Regions from separate parts of the Sphingomonas sp. R86520 genome, predicted to be linked through region 2. Evidence: predicted binding sites of a transcription regulator. Region 2 holds the regulator's gene; each other region holds the start of a gene.
The links. Region 2 encodes LexA, which represses DNA repair genes until DNA is damaged. Its sites were predicted from a motif close to GTTCCNCNCTTGTTCT; they were not measured.
Positions count from the first base shown of each region.

Region 1: the regulator LexA is predicted to act here: its motif matches at 2,800-2,815, upstream of SJY41_RS22690 (ImuA family protein).
Region 3: the regulator LexA is predicted to act here: its motif matches at 2,917-2,932, upstream of SJY41_RS14470 (ImuA family protein).
Region 4: the regulator LexA is predicted to act here: its motif matches at 2,837-2,852, upstream of SJY41_RS12195 (ribonucleoside-diphosphate reductase subunit alpha).

Region 1 covers NZ_JAXHBZ010000004.1:164,662-169,470, reverse strand. Annotated here, with positions in the region: gene SJY41_RS22715 (toprim domain-containing protein) at 17-886, shown strand; gene SJY41_RS22710 (SOS response-associated peptidase) at 929-1,552, opposite strand; gene SJY41_RS22705 (HU family DNA-binding protein) at 1,603-1,872, opposite strand; gene SJY41_RS22700 (hypothetical protein) at 1,931-2,089, shown strand; gene SJY41_RS22695 (hypothetical protein) at 2,086-2,529, opposite strand; gene SJY41_RS22690 (ImuA family protein) at 2,834-3,595, shown strand; gene SJY41_RS22685 (Y-family DNA polymerase) at 3,510-4,809, shown strand, end outside.
Region 2 covers NZ_JAXHBZ010000001.1:772,752-777,560, forward strand. Annotated here, with positions in the region: gene gltX (glutamate--tRNA ligase) at 1-520, opposite strand, end outside; gene SJY41_RS03810 (ComEC/Rec2 family competence protein) at 560-2,767, shown strand; gene lexA (transcriptional repressor LexA) at 2,819-3,493, opposite strand; gene SJY41_RS03820 (molybdopterin molybdotransferase MoeA) at 3,562-4,743, opposite strand.
Region 3 covers NZ_JAXHBZ010000001.1:3,166,046-3,170,854, forward strand. Annotated here, with positions in the region: gene SJY41_RS14460 (error-prone DNA polymerase) at 1-435, opposite strand, end outside; gene SJY41_RS14465 (Y-family DNA polymerase) at 432-2,222, opposite strand; gene SJY41_RS14470 (ImuA family protein) at 2,137-2,898, opposite strand; gene SJY41_RS14475 (hypothetical protein) at 3,447-4,106, opposite strand; gene SJY41_RS14480 (hypothetical protein) at 4,120-4,809, opposite strand, start outside.
Region 4 covers NZ_JAXHBZ010000001.1:2,682,833-2,687,641, forward strand. Annotated here, with positions in the region: gene SJY41_RS12185 (haloacid dehalogenase type II) at 1-41, shown strand, start outside; gene SJY41_RS12190 (PAS domain-containing protein) at 128-2,236, shown strand; gene SJY41_RS12195 (ribonucleoside-diphosphate reductase subunit alpha) at 2,931-4,809, shown strand, end outside.

The DNA of each region.
Region 1 (4,809 bases), on a different contig from region 2:
TCACAGGACATGGCCGATGGCGAGACTACCGCTCGATGCTGAAATTCGAGCCAAGAACATCGTCGAACAGCTCGGCGGGGTATGGCGTGGCACGCACGGCGAATGCCGCTGCCCCGCCCATGACGATGGCTCGCCCAGCCTGTCCGTCCGCCTCGGCGACTCGGCGATCCTCTTCCACTGTTTTGCCGGCTGTACAGCGTTTGAGGTGTTGAAGGCGCTTCAGCGCAGGAAGCTCCATGACCGTTCTGCGGTGGCAATGCCGGAGGGCAAGCCGAAGCGCGACATGGGGGCGCTCGCCGTGCGTCTCTGGAACGCCAGCGTGCCGATCACTGGCACGCTGGCGGAAGACTATCTCGCCGCCCGTGGCCTCTCCGCGCCCTATCCCAAGGCTCTGCGCTTCAACCCGGCGACCATATTCGGCTCCGGCGCCGACAGACGCGTCATGCCCGCGATGATTGCCGCGGTCGAAAACGACCTTGGTCTCGTCGCAGTTCAACGTACCTTTCTCGATCCGAGCGATGTGCTGCGAAAGCCCATCCCCAAGCCGAAGGTTGCGCTCGGTCTGCTCGGCACAGCTGCGATCCGGCTCGCGCCCGCTACGCACGAGTTGGGCCTCGCCGAGGGGATCGAGGACGCCCGATCGGCGACCGAATGGTTCGGAACGCCGACATGGGCGCTGGGCGGTGTCGAACGAATGGCCTTCGTGGCGATCCCGGAGAAGGTCCGCCGTGTGATCGTCTATGGCGATCGAGGCCGCGCGGCCGACCGCCTGCTGGAAAAGGCACGCGATCACCTGACAGCGAACGGGCGCGAGCTCATCAGCCGCGTGCCCGAGCATCACGACGACTGGAACGATGCCTGGCGCGCGCGCCAGCGAAGCGCATGAAACTGCAACGGCGGCAGCTGGATTACGGGGATCATGGGCGCGTCAGCCAAGCCGCATCAACTGGGATGGGTAGGGGGCGACGAGCCCCTTTAGATCGTCCCATGGTGCCGATAGCCAGCGATCGTAATCGTCGTCGTGAAGAACGACCGGCATCGCCTTTGGATGGATCGGCGCGACGATCGCATTCGGCTCGGTGGTCAAAAACCCGTAAGCATTTCCGCGATCGGTCGGCCGCCAGATTCCGGCAAACGCAAAAATCGGGCGGCTAGGCACGTCGAACCAGTGCAGCGGTTTCTTTCCGTCCTCGCCAGGCGCGATCCCGAACTCGGAGAACGCCGTGACCGGCACCAGGCAACGACGCGCCGGCGTTGTCAGCATCGACCGCCAGAAGCTCGAACTGAGATTGCGCACGTTGGTCACGTACTTGGTGAGCTTGACGCTTGCGTCGCGCTTACTCGGAACCTGGGTCGGTACACCCCACTCCATCCGCTCGATCTTCCGGTCGGCGCCGTCCTGGATGACCACTTGGCCATAGAACGGCGTCTTCTTGCCCGTTGGAAAGATGTCGGGGACCGGGTACGTCTCGTCGGGCTCGTAAGGCGGGCGGATGCCGAACGTCGCGGCGATCTCCGCCTGCTTTGCCGTCAGCCTGTATCGATTGCACATCCGAGCACCCTATCGTGGTGCCGGCGAGCTCGCCCGCCGGCCCTCTGGTCTTAGAGCCTGTCCTTCAGGCCCTTGGCGGGCGTGAACGAGACCTTCTTCGATGCAGCGATCGTCATCGCCTCGCCGGTCGACGGATTGCGGCCCTGGCGCTCAGGACGATCCTTTACTGAGAACTTGCCGAAGCCGGCGATCGAGACCTCTTCGCCCTTGGCGGCCGCGCCTGCGATCTGCTCGAACACGGCGGCAATCGCGGCCTTGGCTTGCGCCTCGCTCGTGCCTGTCGTCCCAGCGACACCCTTCGCCAGCTCACCGATGTTCATGCTACTTACTCTCCCTTGTGGAACTGGCCGGACCTTAGCCATGGCGAGCGACGATACAATGATGCTGCTCGACGAGGCGCACGTCGCGGGCGCCCGCCTGATGGTCCGCAAACTGGCTAATCATGACGTGGTCGAGGTGTATCAGCCCGGGTGCGGGCAGGGGGCGATCGCCGAGCTGGCGGCCGAGCCGATGCAAAGCCGCAGGCTGGATTTCTAACGCGCGCTGCGCTCTCGCGTGACGCGCGGATCTTCGTAGAGGTCGCGGATCGCGCACAGGCGAAAGACGTTCCACCAACGCCGCCATCGATGCTCGGCCGCATCATGGATCATATGGCAGCGCTGGCAAAGCGCCGCGAGATTGCCGGGCATGCTGTTGCCCGGATCGTGGTCGAGATGCGCACAGGCCAGCACGACATAGGTCGTTCGCACCGACGCGAGGACGAAGCCGCCCTTGAGCGCGATCCGCTTGCCACCGCCGGAGCGCCAACACGCGGCTTCGGCGTCCCACCAGCGGCCGTCACCAAGATGCACGACGCGCCGCATATGCGGTCTCGAGCAATGCTCGCAGCGTGCGCCGGCCCGATCGAACCGGATCACGTCCGAAAGCTGCGGCCAGTCGATCGGATAGAGCCAGCGGTTTTCAGGGCGGATCGGCATCTTGATTCTATGAGTCAGCCGGGGGCAGAACGAAAGCGAAATCTTCTCGGTTTGTTGTTGGTCTGTTGCGTAGCCGTTCTTGGCAACGCGTACTTGGAGTTCTCCGCGTCATTCCCGTGGTCGCACTCGGTTATCCCGCCAAACCACTGTGGATCGCGCTGAGCAGACCGTTTTCGTTACGACCCCGTACCGTTCGGCCCTTGGCTGCCGTCAAGCGCAAAGACTCGATCCAACAGACATAAACCCCGTTGACCGATCGCCGGCGGTAACGGAACATAAAGCGAACATCTAGAGTCTAGCCACTATGTCAGCCGCCCTCGATTCGCTTCCCCAGAGCATTGCGCACCTACGAAGCATCGCCATGCCGATCGCCGATTACCGTGTACTGCCATTCGGCGTGGGTGACCTGGACAACCGGCTGAACGGGGGAGGGCTCCGGGCTGGAGCGTTGCACGAGGTCGCGGCACGGACCTGTTCGCTGGTCGACGATGCGGCTGCCACGCTGTTCCTTGCCGGTGTCGCCGCGCGAGAAGCGCAAGACATGCGTGCCCCGGTGCTTTGGGCAAGCTGCCGGAACGATCTCTACGCGCCCGGCTTGGCGGAAGCCGGGTTGTGCTCGGCGAACGTGATCTACGCCCAGCCTGGGGACGACGCCGCTCTCCTGGCGGTCGTCGAGGACGCGATCCGGGATGGTACGCCGGCAGCGGTGGTGGCCGAGACGGCAAAGGTTTCGATGGTCGCCACGCGCCGCCTGCAGCTTGTCGCTGCCGAAGCCGACATTCCCGTGCTGCTCTTGCGACGCTGGCGGGGCCGCTCGCAAGACCCGCTCGGCGAGCCCTCCGCCGCCTGGACGCGCTGGCGGATCGCCAGCGCCCCGTCGCAGCGGCTCACGGTTGCCGGGGTGGGACGCGCCCGTTGGTCGGTCGAGCTGGCGCGCCAACGCACCGGCGGGTCCTTCTCATTGATCGTGGAGGGGTGCGATGAGACGGGTTGTCTCGCTGTTCCTGCCGCACTTGGCCATCGAGCGGCTGAGACGGCTGGACCGGCACGCCACGCCGCGGCCTGAGCGGCCGGCGCTCCCGCTTCCGGTCGACGACGATCCGGGTGAATGCTCTGTCCCGAGGGGTGGCGGATGGCGGCCGGGTGCGCGCTGGGCGCGGGCGCAATCGCCTACCAAGGCCGAGGTTGCCGGGCAGATAGCCGCGCTTCCGGCGCATGCACAGCCGCCTATGCGCGAACTCGTGCGGCGATCGGAAGCCGCGAGCCATCCGTACAAGGACCAGTCGGTCACGCGACCGGCCATGATCGTGACACGGCCCGCAACCGCTCACGCTCCGCTGGCGCTTGTCGGCAAGGTCGGGCGGCGTGAGGAAGTCGTGGCGGCGTGCGCTGCGGCGGCCTCGCTCGGCATCCATGTCGGAATGGCCGCGACCCATGCCCGCGCTCTGGTGTCCGATCTCGACTTCCGGCCCGCCGAACCAGAGGCGGACGCGGTCCTGCTCGATCGCCTGGCGCTGCTTGCCGTTCGGCGTTGGTCGCCCATTGCCGCCGCGACGCCGACCGACGGCCTATGGCTCGACCTCGCCGGATGCGATCACCTTTACGGCGGGGAAGAACGCTTTTGCCGACGCCTGCGCGCCTTTTGCCAGCGTGCCGGGTTTACCGCGCGCGTTGCGGTCGCCGACACGCCCGGTGCTGCGCACGCGCTTGCCCGGTACGGCCGGGAAGATCTGACGATCGTGCCGGCCGGTGGTACGGTCCGAGCGATATCGCCGCTTCCGATCGCCGGCTTGCGGCTGACCGGCACGGCGCTCAGCGCGGCCAAGCGGTTCGGCTTCGAAACCATCGCAGACCTTTTGCCGGTGGCGCGCGGCCCGCTCGCGCGGCGGCTGGGCCTGCCCGCCATCACTCGGCTCGATCAGGCGCTGGGCGGCGTTGCGGAGCCGATCACGCCGCGCGAAGATGTCACGGTTCCGGCCGTCGAGCGCCGCCTGCTGGAGCCGATCGGCACGGCAGAGGCCATCGCGCAGGTCATGGAGGACCTGCTCGGCGATCTGGCCGCGGTGCTGCAAGCGAGGGGGCTCGGTGCGCGGTCGCTCCGCCTGTCGGGGCTGTGTGTCGACGGGACCGAACAGGTGGTTGCCGTCGGCACGTCGCGGCCGACACGCGACGTCTCCCATCTTCTGCGCCTCATGAAGCTCAGGATCGAGCGCATCGATCCAGGATTGGGCCTCGAACAATTCGTGCTGGTGGCGCCGCATACCGAACCGCTGGATGCGG
Region 2 (4,809 bases):
TAACTGCGCCCTGGACGCGGTCTTCGATCGTGACGGCGCCTTCCTGCGGCGCGCGCAAGCGGACGACGTGGGGAAGATTCGGCGCTTCGCTCTCGGGGCGATCGCGCCACGGGCTGCGGATGCGGAGCGGCTTCTTGGCGGCTTGTGCCTCGGCGCGCATCGCTGCGATCTCGTCGTTGGTCATGTAGCAGCGATAGGCGTGGCCGTTCGCGACCATCTCGTGCGCGACCTGCGCGTGACGCTCGGCACCGGCGAACTGCATGACGACGTCGCCTTCCCAGTCGAGCCCGAGCCAGCGCATCCCGTCGATAATCGCGTCGATCGCCGGCTGTGTCGAGCGGACCCGGTCGGTATCCTCGATCCGTAGCAGGAACTTGCCGCCATTCGCCTTTGCGAACAGCCAGTTGAACAGCGCGGTGCGTGCGCCGCCAAGATGCAGGAACCCCGTCGGCGACGGAGCGAAACGGGTAACCACGGGAGCGGCCGGATTGGCGGTGCCCGTATCAGATATTGCGCCCAACCGCGGGTGCTCCCAGACTGATGAAACGATGGAAAAACGATGGCCATGACAGCCGTCGCCGCCCCTAGCATGCGTCCTTGGCGGCGACAAATGGGCGTGCCGCGATGGGAAGCTGTCGTCGGGCTTGCCGTGGAACGCTGGCTGGAGGCGGAGCGCGACCAGCTCGTTCTGTGGCTACCGGTGATGCTGGGCGTCGGCATCGCGTTGTGGTTCGCGCTCCCGGACCCGGCGGCATGGCGGGTGGCAGTCTTGATTCTCGTGGCCGGTGGGCTGGCGTGTCTGGCCATAGGGAGCGGTGGACGCGCCGCGCGCGCATTGGCAATCGGGTCACTGACGGCGGCGCTGGGGCTCGGGCTCATCTGGGCGCGGTCGGATTGGGTGGGGCGGGCTGTACTGGGCGGCCCGACGATTGCGAGTTTCTCGGCGAAGGTCGAGGCGATCGAGCCATTGGTCGCGCGTAGACTGGTCCGGCTGACGGTGCTGCCGATCGCGAAGGGTATGGAGACCGGCGGGCAACCCGTCGCCCTGCCGTACCGCGTCCGGGTAAACTTGGCCGAAGCGGATGCGCCCAAGCTGCTCGGGACGGACGCGGTCGTCCGCCTACGGGCGCGTCTGATGCCACCGCCCTTGCCTGCGGTACCGGGCGCCTACGACTTCGCGCGCGTCGCGTGGTTTGGCGGGATCGGCGCAACCGGGCGAGGTTTCGCACCGGTCGTCATCATCAAGTCGAGCGGGTCCGGGGCGGGCATCCGCGTCGCGCTGTCGCACCACATCGTATCGCACTTGGAAGGAAGCGCGGGCGGCATCGCTGCAGCGCTCGCGACCGGCGACGTCGGCGCGATCAGCGAGGAAGATTCGGAGGCGATGCGCCGCGCCGGGCTCGCGCACCTGTTGTCGGTGAGTGGGTTGCACATCACGGCGGCGGTGGCAGCGACGATCTTGATCGTATCGCGCCTGCTGGCCTTGAGTCCTTGGTTCGCGCTGCATAGCCGATTGCCGCTGCTTGCTGCATTGGCGGGGGCCGCGGCGGCGATCGGCTATACGTTGTTGACCGGGAGCCAGGTGCCGACAATCCGATCCTGCGTGGCCGCGCTGCTGGTACTCGCGGCGCTGGCGATGGGTCGTGAGGCGATGACCTTGCGTCTGGTTGCTGCGGGCGCGGTTTGCATCATGCTGGTCCTGCCCGAGGCCGCGGCCGGTCCGAGCTTCCAGTTGTCGTTCGCCGCGATCACCGCGATCATGGCGTTGCACGAACATCCGGCGATCCGCACCGTCTTCGGTCCGCACGACGAAGGACGCGCGCGCAAACTGGCGCGGGATGCCGCGTCGCTGCTGCTGACGGGGCTGCTCGTAGAACTCGCGCTGATGCCGATCGCGGTCTATCACTTTCACAGGGCCGGGCTGTACGGCGCGTTCGCCAACATCGTCGCGATTCCCCTCACGACGTTCGTGGTGATGCCGCTGGAAGCGCTGGCGTTGTTGCTGGACTGTGCCGGGTTGGGCGGACCGGCGTGGTGGCTCGTTCAGCGCTCGCTCGATGGCTTGCTGTGGCTCGCGCATCTCGTTGCGAATGCGCCAGGTTCGGTCCGGTCTCTGCCTGCGATGCCGACCGCGGCGTTCGCGGCGATGGTCTTCGGAGGTATCTGGATCGCCTTGTGGCGCACGCGGTGGCGGCGATTGGGGGCGGTTCCGCTCGCAATCGGCGCGATCTGGGCGCTGACGACGCCGGCTCCGGACATCCTCGTGACGGGTGACGGGCGGCATGTCGCCGTTAGAACCGCGGCGGGACTTGCGATGCTTCGCGATCGGGCGGGCGACTATACGCGCGATACGCTTGCCGAGAATGGCGGGGTCGACGGTGAGCCGCTGCTGCTCGCCGACCAGCCTGACGCGCGGTGCAGTCGCGATCTGTGCATGACCGACATCGTCGCCCGCGGGCGTACTTGGCGGGTGCTGGCGACGCGTAGTGCCTATATGGTGCCGATCGAGGACCTGATCGCCGCGTGCCGATTGGCGGACATTGTCGTCAGCGAACGTGGGCTGCCGAAGCGGTGTACGCCGCGCTGGCTGAAGCTGGATCGGTTCGTCCTGAAGCGGACTGGCGGCGTTGCGTTGACTTTGGGGGCGGGGCGCATGGTCACGATCCTGAACCCAAGCGACCGTCACCCCTGGCGGGATCCGCCCAGGCTCGGGCGGCCGTTCAAGCGCAGCCCCGACCCAAACCATCGCCAGCGGTACCGGCCGTGAAAGGCTCCGTCGTCCCGACTGCGCAGGAACGACAGATCCTCTCATCAGTATTCAGTCGTAGCGGCGAAGGATGCCCGAGAGCTTGCCCTGAACCCGGACTTGTGCCGGCGCGTAGCGCTGCGGGTCGTAGGCGCGGTTGGCCGGGTCGAGGCGAACCATCGCGCCTTCGCGGCGGAAGTATTTGAGCGTCGCTTCGCTGTCTTCGATCAGCGCGACCACGATTTCGCCATCCCGTGCCGTTTCCGTGCGGCGGATCAGCGCGAAGTCGCCGTCCAGGATACCCGCCTCGACCATCGAGTCGCCCGACACTTCGAGAGCATAATGTTCGCCCGAACCCAGCAACGCCGCGGGGACTGCGAGCATGGTACTGCCTTCGAACGCCTCGATCGGGACGCCGGCGGCGATGCGGCCATGGAGGGGAATCTCGATGACGTCGTTGGCCGGCTGCGGTGTCGCGGCGGCGGGGGCCGCCTTGACGTTCGAGGCCTTTGTCGGGGTCTTCTTTTCCGGACGCTCGGGCATCCGCAATACTTCGAGCGCGCGCGCGCGGTTCGGCAGGCGGCGGATGAAGTTGCGCTCCTCGAGCGCGCTGATCAGCCGGTGGACGCCAGACTTGGATTTCAGATCCAGCGCGTCCTTCATCTCCTCGAACGACGGCGAGACGCCGGTATCGTTGAGGCGGTCGTTGATGAAGCACACGAGTTCGTGCTGCTTGCGCGTGAGCATGGCGGTTCTCCGTCCGGAACAGACTGGGAACTTCTATGGAACATAATTAACGCCGTCAAGCGCCCGTATCAGGCGATCACGAGGATTTCTGCCGATTCGCCTTCCGTTGCAATCGGCGCATTGCCCGGCCGGACGATCAGGCAGGTCGACCGCGCGAGCGTGAGCAGCATCGAACTGTCCTGGATCGTCGAGGCATAAGCCTTGCCGTCGCGAAGTTCGGCGCGGAGATAATCGGTACGCGCATTGTTCGCGGGGAGGTCTTCGCCGAGCAGGGCGTGCGTCATCTGCGGCAGCGGATCGCGGGCGCCCGCCATGTGCGCGACGACGGGCTTTACGAACAGCGTCGCGGTCACGAACGCGGAGACCGGGTTGCCGGGAAGGCCCAGCACCATCATCTCGCCGATCCGGCCGGCCATCATCGGCTTGCCGGGACGCAGCGAAATCCGCCAAAAGTCGATCGTGCCACCGGCTGCCTCAATCGCCGGACGGACGAGGTCGTGATCGCCGACCGATGCGCCGCCGGTGGTGACCAGCAGGTCCGCCTGGACGCTGGCAAAGGCGTCGCGCAGGACGTCGAGGCGATCCGGCAATATGCCCAGGTCGACAATCTCGACGGGCATGTCCGCGAGCATCGCCGCCAGCATGATGCCGTTCGATTCCGGAAGCGCGACGCCGTCGGTGGTCGAGCCGGGGGGCACGAGCTCGTCGCCGGTAGCCGCTACCGCAACGCGAATGCGGCGGTTCACCATCAGGCTGCCGTGGCCCCCGGTCGCGGCGACGGCGATGCGCGCCGGGCTCAGACGGTCGCCCGCGGCGATCAGGCGGGTGCCGGTCGAGAAGTCGAGGCCTTTGCGACGGGTGTTGCGGCCCAACGTCGGCGGACCTTCCCCGGCGAGGATCAAGGTTGCGCCGTCGCGGTCGGCTTCTTCCTGGACCATCACGCTGTCGGCACCCTCGGGCATCGCAGCGCCGGTGAAGATGCGCGTCGCCTCGCCCGGGCCGACTTTGCCACTGAACGGACGGCCCGCCGCGCTCTCCCCGATGACCGTCCAGGGACCGGGAAGGTCGGCAAAACGGATGGCGTAGCCGTCCATCGCCGAAAGGTCGGCCGCGGGTTGCGTGCGACGCGCGAGGATGTCTTGGGCGGCCCAGCGGCCCGCGGCATCGCGCAACGAGACGGTCTCATGGCCGACGCGGGGGGCCATCGCGAAGAGGCGGGTCTGAGCTTCGGCGACGGGGACCAGGGTCATGCTTGCGACTCGAAAATCGGGCGGTTTCGGGGAGTGCAGTATAGGAAGTGCAGACGCTGGGCGCGG
Region 3 (4,809 bases), 2.4 Mb from region 2:
CCGGCCATAGACCGTCTTCAGGTCGGCGAGCGCTGCCAGATTATCCTCGTCCGGCTCAACGGGCAGCAGGATGGCGATCATGCCCTCCGACCAGGGCTCGAGGTCATGCCAGTGGAGAAGACAGCCACCCTTCCCCGCCCGCTTCTTGCCCACTGTCAGCAGGCGCGTCAGGCGTGACCAGGCGGGGCGGTTGGTCGGGTAGAGCAGCAACTGCCGGCCACAGGACAGATTGACGCGCGTACCGGCGATCGAGCGAACGCCCGTCGCCTTCTGCGCTTCCCATGCGCGCACCACGCCCGCGACGGTGCCGATGTCGCTGACCCCGATCGAGGGATAGCCAAGCAGCGCCGCAGCCGCGAACAGCTCCTCGGGGCTCGACGCGCCGCGCAGCAGTGAGAAATGCGTGAGGACCTGAAGTTCGACATAGTCGGTCATGCGAACACGCCGTGCATCCACCAGCTGAGATCGCCGGTATCCTCGACGAACCCGTCGCCACGCCGGAACACCCAGTAGCGACCGCCGGTATCGTCCTCGACGCGGTAATAGTCGCGGACAGCCCACACTTCCGCGTCACGGCGCCACCACTCACCGTGGATCCGCTCGGGGCCGTCGCCGGCCACGACCTTGTGCGGCCGGCCGCGCCATTCGAACCGCCGAGGCGGCTGATCGGGCATGAGCGCGATGACGCCCCATAGCGGTTCGGGCCTCGCCAGCAGGCGCGTCGGTCGGCGCCATTTCGGCCAGCCCGCGGGCGCTACCACCGGGTCGGCGCGCATGACGGCACGCTCGGGCACGTGGCTTTCAACCGGCGCAATCCGAAACACGGCATCAGCGCCAATGCGGCCGGCAACGACGTCGACGAGACGGGCTGGATCACGCACGAGCACCTCACCGGCGAGAACAGCGCCGAGATCGACAGCGTCGAGCGGCTCGGTGTGCGGCGCCGCCAGATAGAATTGCTCGAGCCCCAAGCCCGGATCGATCCGTTCGATCCTGAGCTTCATGAGCCGCAACAGGTGCGAGACCTCGCGCGTCGGGCGTGAGGTGCCGACGGCTACGACCTGCTCGGTGCCATCGACGCGTAGGCCACCGAGCCGCAGTGATCGTACGCCAAGCCCCTTCGCGCGCAGCAGTTCGGCCATATCGCCGAGGAGATCTTCCATGACCTGCGCGATCGCGTCTGCGGTGACGATCGGTTCGAGCAATCGGCGCTCGACGATCGGCATGGCCTGGTCGGTCCGCGGCGTGATGGGTTCGGCGACCGCGCCGAGGGCCTGATCGAGCCGCGTGATCGCGGGCAGCCCGAGCCGACGTGCCAATGGCCCCCGCGCGACAGGTAAAAGATCGGCCACGCGTTCGAAGCCGAATTTGCGGGCGGCAGTGAGCGCCGTGCCTGCGAGGCGCAAGGCAGCGACCGGCAGGCCGCTGATCGCGTCGACGGTCCGCCCTGCCGGGACGATCGCGATGTCGGCAGACCCGAACCGGGCAACGGCGTGGGCCGCGCCTGCTGTGTCGGCGACCGCTACGCGTGCAGTGAACCCCGCACGCTGGCAAAAGGCGCGCAGACGCCGACAGAACCGCTCTTCGCCGCCATGAAGATGCGCGCAGCCGGTCAGGTCGAGCCATAGTCCATCGGGTGGCGTGGCCGCGGCGATCGGCGACCAGCGGCGCACCGCGCGCAGCGCGAGCTGGTCCAGTAGCGCGGCATCCGCCTCCGTCTCAGACGGTCGGATGTCGAGATCGGACACCAGCGCACGCGCGTGGGTCGCGGCCATCCCGATCGTGATCCCCAATGCGGCCGCGCCATCGCAGGCGGCCACCACCTCTTCGCGCCGGCCAACCTTGCCGACCAGCGCGAGCGGTGCCCTGTGGAACGCCGCAACGGTCTCTGCGACCCTGTCGTGACTGTCGGCTTGCGCTGGTCGGTGAAACGGATGGTTTGCCGCTTCCGAACGTCGGCCAAGTTCACGCATGGGTGGCTTGGCATGCACGGGCAGCGCTGCGATCTGGCCTTCCACATCCTGCCTGGTCGTTACGTCAGCGCGAGCCCAGCGCGCACCGGGCCGCCACCCGCCGCCCCGCGGTACGGAGCACGCACCGGGATCGTCGTCGACGGGAGGCTGAAGGGCGGGCCGCTCAGGCGGCCGCGTAGCGTGCCGGTCCAGCCGTCTCAGCCGCTCGATGGCTAAGTGCGGCAGGAACAGCGAGACAACCCGTCTCATCGCAGCCCTCCAAAATCATCGAAAATGCTTCGCCGCCACGCTGTCGTGCGACCTCGACCTGCCACCGTGACCGTCCGACGCCGGCAACCCCCAGGCGCTCGGAGGACGCACTGGCGATCCGCCAGCGCGTCCAGGCCGCGGACGGTTCGGCGAGCGGATCCTGGTCGCGGTTCCGTCTGCGTCGCAGGATGAGAACGGGAATGTCGGCGTCGGCCGCCACGAGTTGCAGGCGCCGGGTTGCTACCATCGACATCCGGCTTACCTCCGCGATCACTGCCGACGGCGTTCCGTCGCGCACCGCATCCTCGACGACGGCAAGTAGCGCCGCGTCGTCGCGTGGCTGTGCATGGATCAAGTCGGCAGGCGATAGCCCCGCCTGCTCGAGACCAGGTGCATAAAGATCGTTGCGACAGCTCACCCACAGCACCGGTCCGCCGGTATGGGCGGCCTCCCGCGCGGCTATGCCCGCCAGGAACAGCGTGGCCGCGGCATCGTCGACCATCGAACAACTTTGTGCGGCGACCTCGTGGAGCGCGCCGGCGCGAAGGCCCCTGCTCGCGAGGCGATCGTCCAGCGCAGAGATACCGAACGGCATGATGCGGTGATCCACCACGGGCGTAGCGATTGTCCGCAGGTGAGCGATGGTGGCCGGCAGGGACTCGAGGGCGGTGATCATGATGTCTAGACTCTACCTGTTCCCCTTATGTTCCGTTACCAGAACCGTTTGGTCAAGCGTCAGACTCGAGACTCCTGTGGATAAGGTGTTGCTAGGAATGCGATGTCAGGGCGTACCGACGCGACGACGACAAATGTCAAATGCTGCTGGCGATCCCTCACGCAGCGGGGATCCAGGCGCCGGTCCATCGGCGTGTCCCTGATCAAGGTCGGCGTGCAGCGCCTTCGTTGGATCCGGGCGCAATTCGGATCGAAATGCGCTGAGCATCGCATCCTGCCTCCCCGTTGCCAGCAGGCGCCCTACAAGCTCGGCCACCAGAACACTGGTCGCGGGCTTCGGATCGATCGACGTCTTGGACAAGCGGTGTCGCCCTTTGGCGCGATATGGTGTCTGCCTTGGAGCGAAAACGTACGATCCAGGCCTCCACGGTCCCTGCCGCAGGTCCTGAACAATAGCATTGCCGTAGCAAGGCGGAAGCGCGCGGGTTGCCCTAGCCTGCCACCGTTCGGTTCCGATCGACGTCTAAGCAACGATCGTTGGACCATGGATCAAAGTGTGAGGGCTTCGATCGAAACATCAAAGCGCGGCTCGGGGGGACACTCTTCGATTCTTCGGACCGCGACAATTGCGGTCGCAGCGACGGGCAGCATGACCTTGAAGGCCGATCGAAAAAGCGTGGCGGACTTGCCTCTTATCAGAAGACGGTTCGCATGATGCGCCGCGACGACCTCCGGGTCCCAGACTGCAAGATCACAGAGCGTAATGCGCAACTTGGGGTCGTCAGTCGCCCAGGCGCGCTCGGCATAATCGAGTATGGCCTTGCCATAGCACGCCTCTAGCACCGGCCTCGCCGCCTCGATCCGCGCGTGTCGAGAGAACATGACGTAGAGCAGGTCATTTCCGTCCACGCACACCTCCTGCGACGGCGCATCGAACTCGATCATGAGCGGTACGTATTCGCGGGCGCTCCCATTGTTCCGACAGGCATAATGCAGCGCACCGGAGGCGTCGGCCGCGTACACAGCCGGTCGCGCTTCGCCCGGACGCGGATCGATCGAGTGAACGTCGCCGTCAAGAAGCATCCGCGGACCGGCCAACGGCCAGACTTCGACCGGGCGTCGCGGCCCAAGGGCCGTAAGTCCCTTTTCCATGATCGCCGCGATGACCTTCCCAACATCATCCTCTGCGACGGCGATGCCACGATGCATGCGAAGCACGGCGTCAGCCGATCGACACGACAAGAGGAGGCTCCTGCTCGTCGTGCGGCTGAATGACGTCGATGGCGCTGGCCTGTTCCGCATCGCCGGGCGGTGGCTTGTCGGACTTGACGGCGAATGTAACGGTCCGGCCTGTCGCGAGGACCTCCCTGATTAGCCGCTCCAACACGTCCGACTGCTCGACCGTGGTCCCGACCCAGGCGTCGGCGACGAGGCGGACGAAAGCGCTATTGTCGAGATGTCGTCCGACGTTGCCGTAGGTGACGATGCGACCGCCGCGTGAACCGACCATCGTCTCGTCAGCCTCGATGAGCTTCCAGTGGTCGAGTGTCAGGTACATGCCCTTCACAAGGGCCTGGCTGTCCGGCGTGAACTGCATGCGCGGACATAGTTTCAAGAAAAACGGGTTCTCCAGCATCCGGTAGCCTTGCCGGGTCGCATTCTGCGGGCACCCACGCAGTAGCTCAAGGTGCCGCTCCATCCGCTCGAGCTCGAGCGCCAGCTGAGCGCTCGGGAGTCGGAACACCGCCCCGTCATCGTCGTCACCCTCCATTGCCTTGTACTGGACGATCACGAACGAGCGGTAGGTCTCGTTGAAGTAGACGAGATCGGCACCGAGCTGCTCCTCGAGCGGCAGATGGTTGGCCATGACCACGGTTAGCCTCGTGCGCTCGCTCTCGAACTGAGCCGCGCC
Region 4 (4,809 bases), 1.9 Mb from region 2:
TCGACGGCTTGGTCCGGCTTGCCGTCGAACTAGGCGGATAACGCCCTTCGCTCGTCCGAACCGGTGGCTATCACGGCGATCACTGGCTATCGGGATCGACGCGGACACGGGCGCGCAAGGACTTGAGATGACGAGCAATATCGCGGCGAAGGCGGACTTTCTGACCGGTGGTGGCGAGATGGCCGCCATCATCCGCGCGCATGACTGGTCGCAGTCCCCGCTCGGTCCGATCGAGGACTGGCCGCAGTCGCTGCGGTCGATCGTCGCACTCATGCTCTCGTCCGAATTCGCGATGTTCATTGCCTGGGGCCCCGAACTCGGCTTCCTCTACAATGATCATTACGCGCGCCTTCTGCACAGCAAGCATCCGCAGGCCATGGGTCGGCGGTTCGAAGACGTCTGGGCCGACGTCTGGACGGATATCAGTCCCCTCGTCGCCAAGGCGCTGGCAGGCGAAGCCACGTTCTTCGAGAACATGCCGCTCGTCACCAACCGCAAGGGGTATGACGAGCATACCTGGTTCACCTTCTCCTATTCGCCCGTCCGCGACGAAAGCGGCGCGATCGCGGGGATGTTCTGCTCGACCTACGAAAGCACCGAGCGCGTCCTTACCGAGCGAGCACTGCGCGACGAACGCGAGCGGATGGGCCAGATGTTCGCGCAGGCACCGACGTTCATGGCGATGCTGCGCGGTCCCGAGCACCGGTTCGAACTGAGCAATCCAGGCTATGACAAGCTCGTCGGCCATCGCCCGGTCCTGAACCGTACGGTTGCCGAAGCACTGCCCGACGCGGTCGAACAGGGATTCCTCGACCTCTTGGACACCGTGTATGCGACGGGCGAGGCGTTTACCGCGGAGGGCATGCTCTACGCCGTGCAGGCCGAGCCGGGCGGCGCGGTCGACGATCGCTATGTCGACTTCGTCTATCAGCCGATCCGCGATGCGACCGGCGCGGTCGTCGGCGTGTTCGTCGAAGGGGCCGACGTCACCGATCGCAAGCGGCTCGAGCGCGATCTGCAATCGCTGAACGCCGACCTCGAACAACGCGTCCGCGATCGCACGCAGGAACTGGTCGACGCGCAGGAGGCGCTCCGCCAGGCGCAGAAGATGGAGGCGGTCGGCCAGCTGACCGGCGGCATCGCGCACGACTTCAACAACCTGCTGCAGGGCATCACCGGCAGCCTGGAGATCGTCCAGCGCCGTGTCGCGCAAGGACGTGTCGCAGAACTCGATCGCTTCATCTCGGGCGCGACGACGGCCGCCAACCGTGCCGCCGCCCTGACCCACCGGCTGCTCGCCTTCTCGCGTCGCCAGCCGCTCGATCCGCGCCCGGTCAAGGTCAACCCGCTGGTCGCCTCGCTCGAGGATTTGCTTCGTCGCACCACCGGCGAGCAGATCGATTTCGAACTCGTCCTGGGCGCGGGCGTGTGGACGACGCTCTGCGATCCGAACCAGCTCGAGAATTCGTTGTTGAACCTCGTCATCAACGCGCGCGATGCGATGCCCGACGGCGGAACGCTGACGATCGAGACCTGCAACGCGGAACTCGACGACCATTTCGCCGCAAGCCAGCGCGACGTTCGCCCCGGCCGTTACGTCTGCATTTGCGTATCCGATACCGGCACCGGCATGTCCGCCGACACGATCGCCAAGGCGTTCGAGCCGTTCTTCACGACCAAGCCGATCGGACAGGGCACCGGGCTCGGCCTGTCGATGATCTATGGTTTCGCGCGCCAGTCGGAAGGCTATGCGAAGATCTACAGCGAAGTCGGCGAGGGCACGACGGTCAAGCTGTATCTGCCGCGGCATCACGGCGAAGCGGAAGCCGACGCGGCGCTGCCCGAACTCACCCAGGCCCATGTGACCGACGCGGGCGAGATCGTGCTGGTGGTGGAGGACGATCCCGTCGTCCGCGCGCTGATCGTCGAAGTGCTGGGCGAACTCGGCTATCGCGCGGTCGAGGCACATGATGGGCCGGCGGGGCTCGAACGCCTGCGAACGATGGCGCGGATCGACCTGCTGGTGACCGACATCGGCTTGCCCGGGTTGAATGGCCGCCAGGTCGCCGACGCCGGCCGTGCGCTGCGTCCCGGGCTGCGGGTGCTGTTCATGACCGGCTATGCGGAGAACGCCGCACTGGCTTCGGGCTTCCTCGAGCCGGGCATGTCGATGATCACCAAGCCCTTCGCGATGGAAGCGCTGGCCACGCGGATCCGGACGATGATCGAGGGCTGAGACAGAATACGCGTTTCCCAATCACGGCCACTCCGGCGAAGGCCGGGACCAAGTGGAAAGGCGGCAGTCACAGCGCGCAGCGTTCAGGTGGCGACGTCCCCCGACCGGCCCGCGGCCTCCGCCGGGGTGGTGAAGTCTTGGCAGGGTGACGCTCTCGTTCTGTAAGAGGACGAACGCCCCACTCCCGTTCCCCCGCGAAGGCGGGGGTCTAGTACTTGAGCAGGACGACGTTCGTGTCTCCTGGGCCCCGCCTGCGCGGGGCAACTAGAGCGGTCACCCATATCTGTGCCCCACTTCCACCCCCTCCGCCCGAAGCAACATTTGCCACTTACCATCCCGAAATAATTTTTCGTTCCCGCCTCGTTCCCTTGCACATCACGAACCCCGCAGAACTCCACGCGTCGCGTGGCGGGTGCTCGACGGACCCTATCGCGAACGCGACGAACCGAGCCTTCGACAAGCCTTTCACCCCCTTGCGTCGACTCGCGCTTTGGCACAATCTCTTGGGGTTGCGTTCGGGGGCGGACCCAATCGCTGGTAGAACATCCCTCGCATAGTCCTATGCGAACCGATCATGTGCGCGCCTTCCACCGCCGCGATGATCACTTTTTGTTCTCCCGTTAGGGGCCGTCCGATGGTAGCATGGCGACAGGCGACCGATTCGAACGAATACAGAACACTAGGAGCGGTTTCGATGGATTTCAGAGACAGCAGCCGGGATAGCGACATGACCACAGACACGATCGACCAAGCCACCGACGCCGCCGCAGTAGAGGCTCCCAAGGTCCCGCGCCCGTCGCAGGACAGCCACTCCGTGCGCGCGCAGATCTACCCGGTCGAGGTCGATCACAGCCGCGACGCGCTCCTGACCGAATTCGGCAAGGAGACGCTGAAGGACCGCTATCTGCTCCCGGGCGAAAGCTATCAGGACCTGTTCGTCCGCGTCGCCTCCGCCTACGCCGACGACGCCGGCCACGCGCAGCGCCTGTACGACGCGATCTCGAAGCTCTGGTTCATGCCCGCCACCCCCGTTCTGTCGAACGGCGGCACCGGTCGCGGCCTGCCGATCTCGTGCTACCTCAACTCGGTTCCCGACAGCCTCGGCGGCATCGTCGACACCTGGAACGAGAATGTCTGGCTCGCGTCGCGCGGCGGCGGCATCGGCACCTATTGGGGCAACGTTCGCGGCATCGGCGAGCCGGTCGGCCTCAACGGCAAGACCAGCGGCATCATCCCGTTCGTCCGCGTCATGGATTCGCTGACGCTCGCAATCAGCCAGGGTTCGCTGCGCCGCGGTTCGGCCGCCGTGTACCTCGACGTCTCGCACCCCGAGATCGAGGAATTCCTCGAAATCCGCAAACCCTCGGGCGATTTCAACCGCAAGGCTTTGAACCTCCACCACGGCGTGCTGATCACCGATGCCTTCATGGAAGCCGTGCGCAACGGCGAGGAATGGCATCTGCGCTCGCCGAAGGACCAGGCGATCCGCCAGACCGTCGACGCGCGCTCGCTGTTCCAGAAGCTCGTCGAGACCCGCCTGCAGACCGGCGAGCCGTACATCGTCTTCGCGGATCACGTGAACAAGGCGATGCCGAAGCATCACCGCGAGCTGGGCCTCAAGGTCTCGACCTCGAACCTGTGCTCGGAGATCACGCTGCCGACCGGCAAGGATCACCTCGGCAACGAACGCACCGCGGTCTGCTGCCTGTCGTCGCTTAACCTCGAGACGTGGGATCAGTGGAAGGACGAGAAGGGCCTGATCGAGGACGTCATGCGCTTCCTCGACAACGTCCTGCAGGACTATATCGATCGCCACGAGCCGGGCATGGAGCGTGCCGCCTATTCCGCGGGCCGCGAGCGGTCGGTCGGGCTCGGCGTGATGGGCTTCCACAGCTTCCTCCAGGCGCGCGGCCTCGCGTTCGAGGGCGCGATGGCGAAGTCGTGGAACCTGCGGATGTTCAAGCACATCAGTGCCCAGGCCAACGAAGCCTCGATGCAGCTCGCGATCGAGCGCGGCCCCTGCCCCGACGCTGCCGACACCGGCGCGATGGAGCGTTTCAGCTGCAAGATGGCGATCGCCCCGACCGCGTCGATCTCGATCATCTGCGGCGGCACGTCGGCCTGCATCGAGCCGATCCCGGCGAACATCTACACGCACAAGACGCTGTCGGGCAGCTTCTCGGTCAAGAACCCGTATCTCGAAAAGATGCTGAGCGAGAAGTCGAAGAACTCGGACGCGGTGTGGAACTCGATCCTCGAACAGGGTGGTTCGGTCCAGCATCTCGACTTCCTCTCGGTCGAGGAAAAGGACTGCTACAAGACGTCGTTCGAGATCGACCAGCGCTGGCTGCTCGAACTGGCGGCGGATCGCACGCCGTACATCGACCAGGCGCAGTCGCTGAACCTGTTCATCCCGGCGGATGTCGAAAAGTGGGACCTGCTGATGCTCCACTTCCGCGCGTGGGAGCTGGGCATCAAGTCGCTCTATTACCTGCGCTCGAAGTCGGTCCAGCGTGCGGGCTTCGCCGGCGGTGTGGAAGCGGACAACACCATCGACCTGCGCCAGATCGACG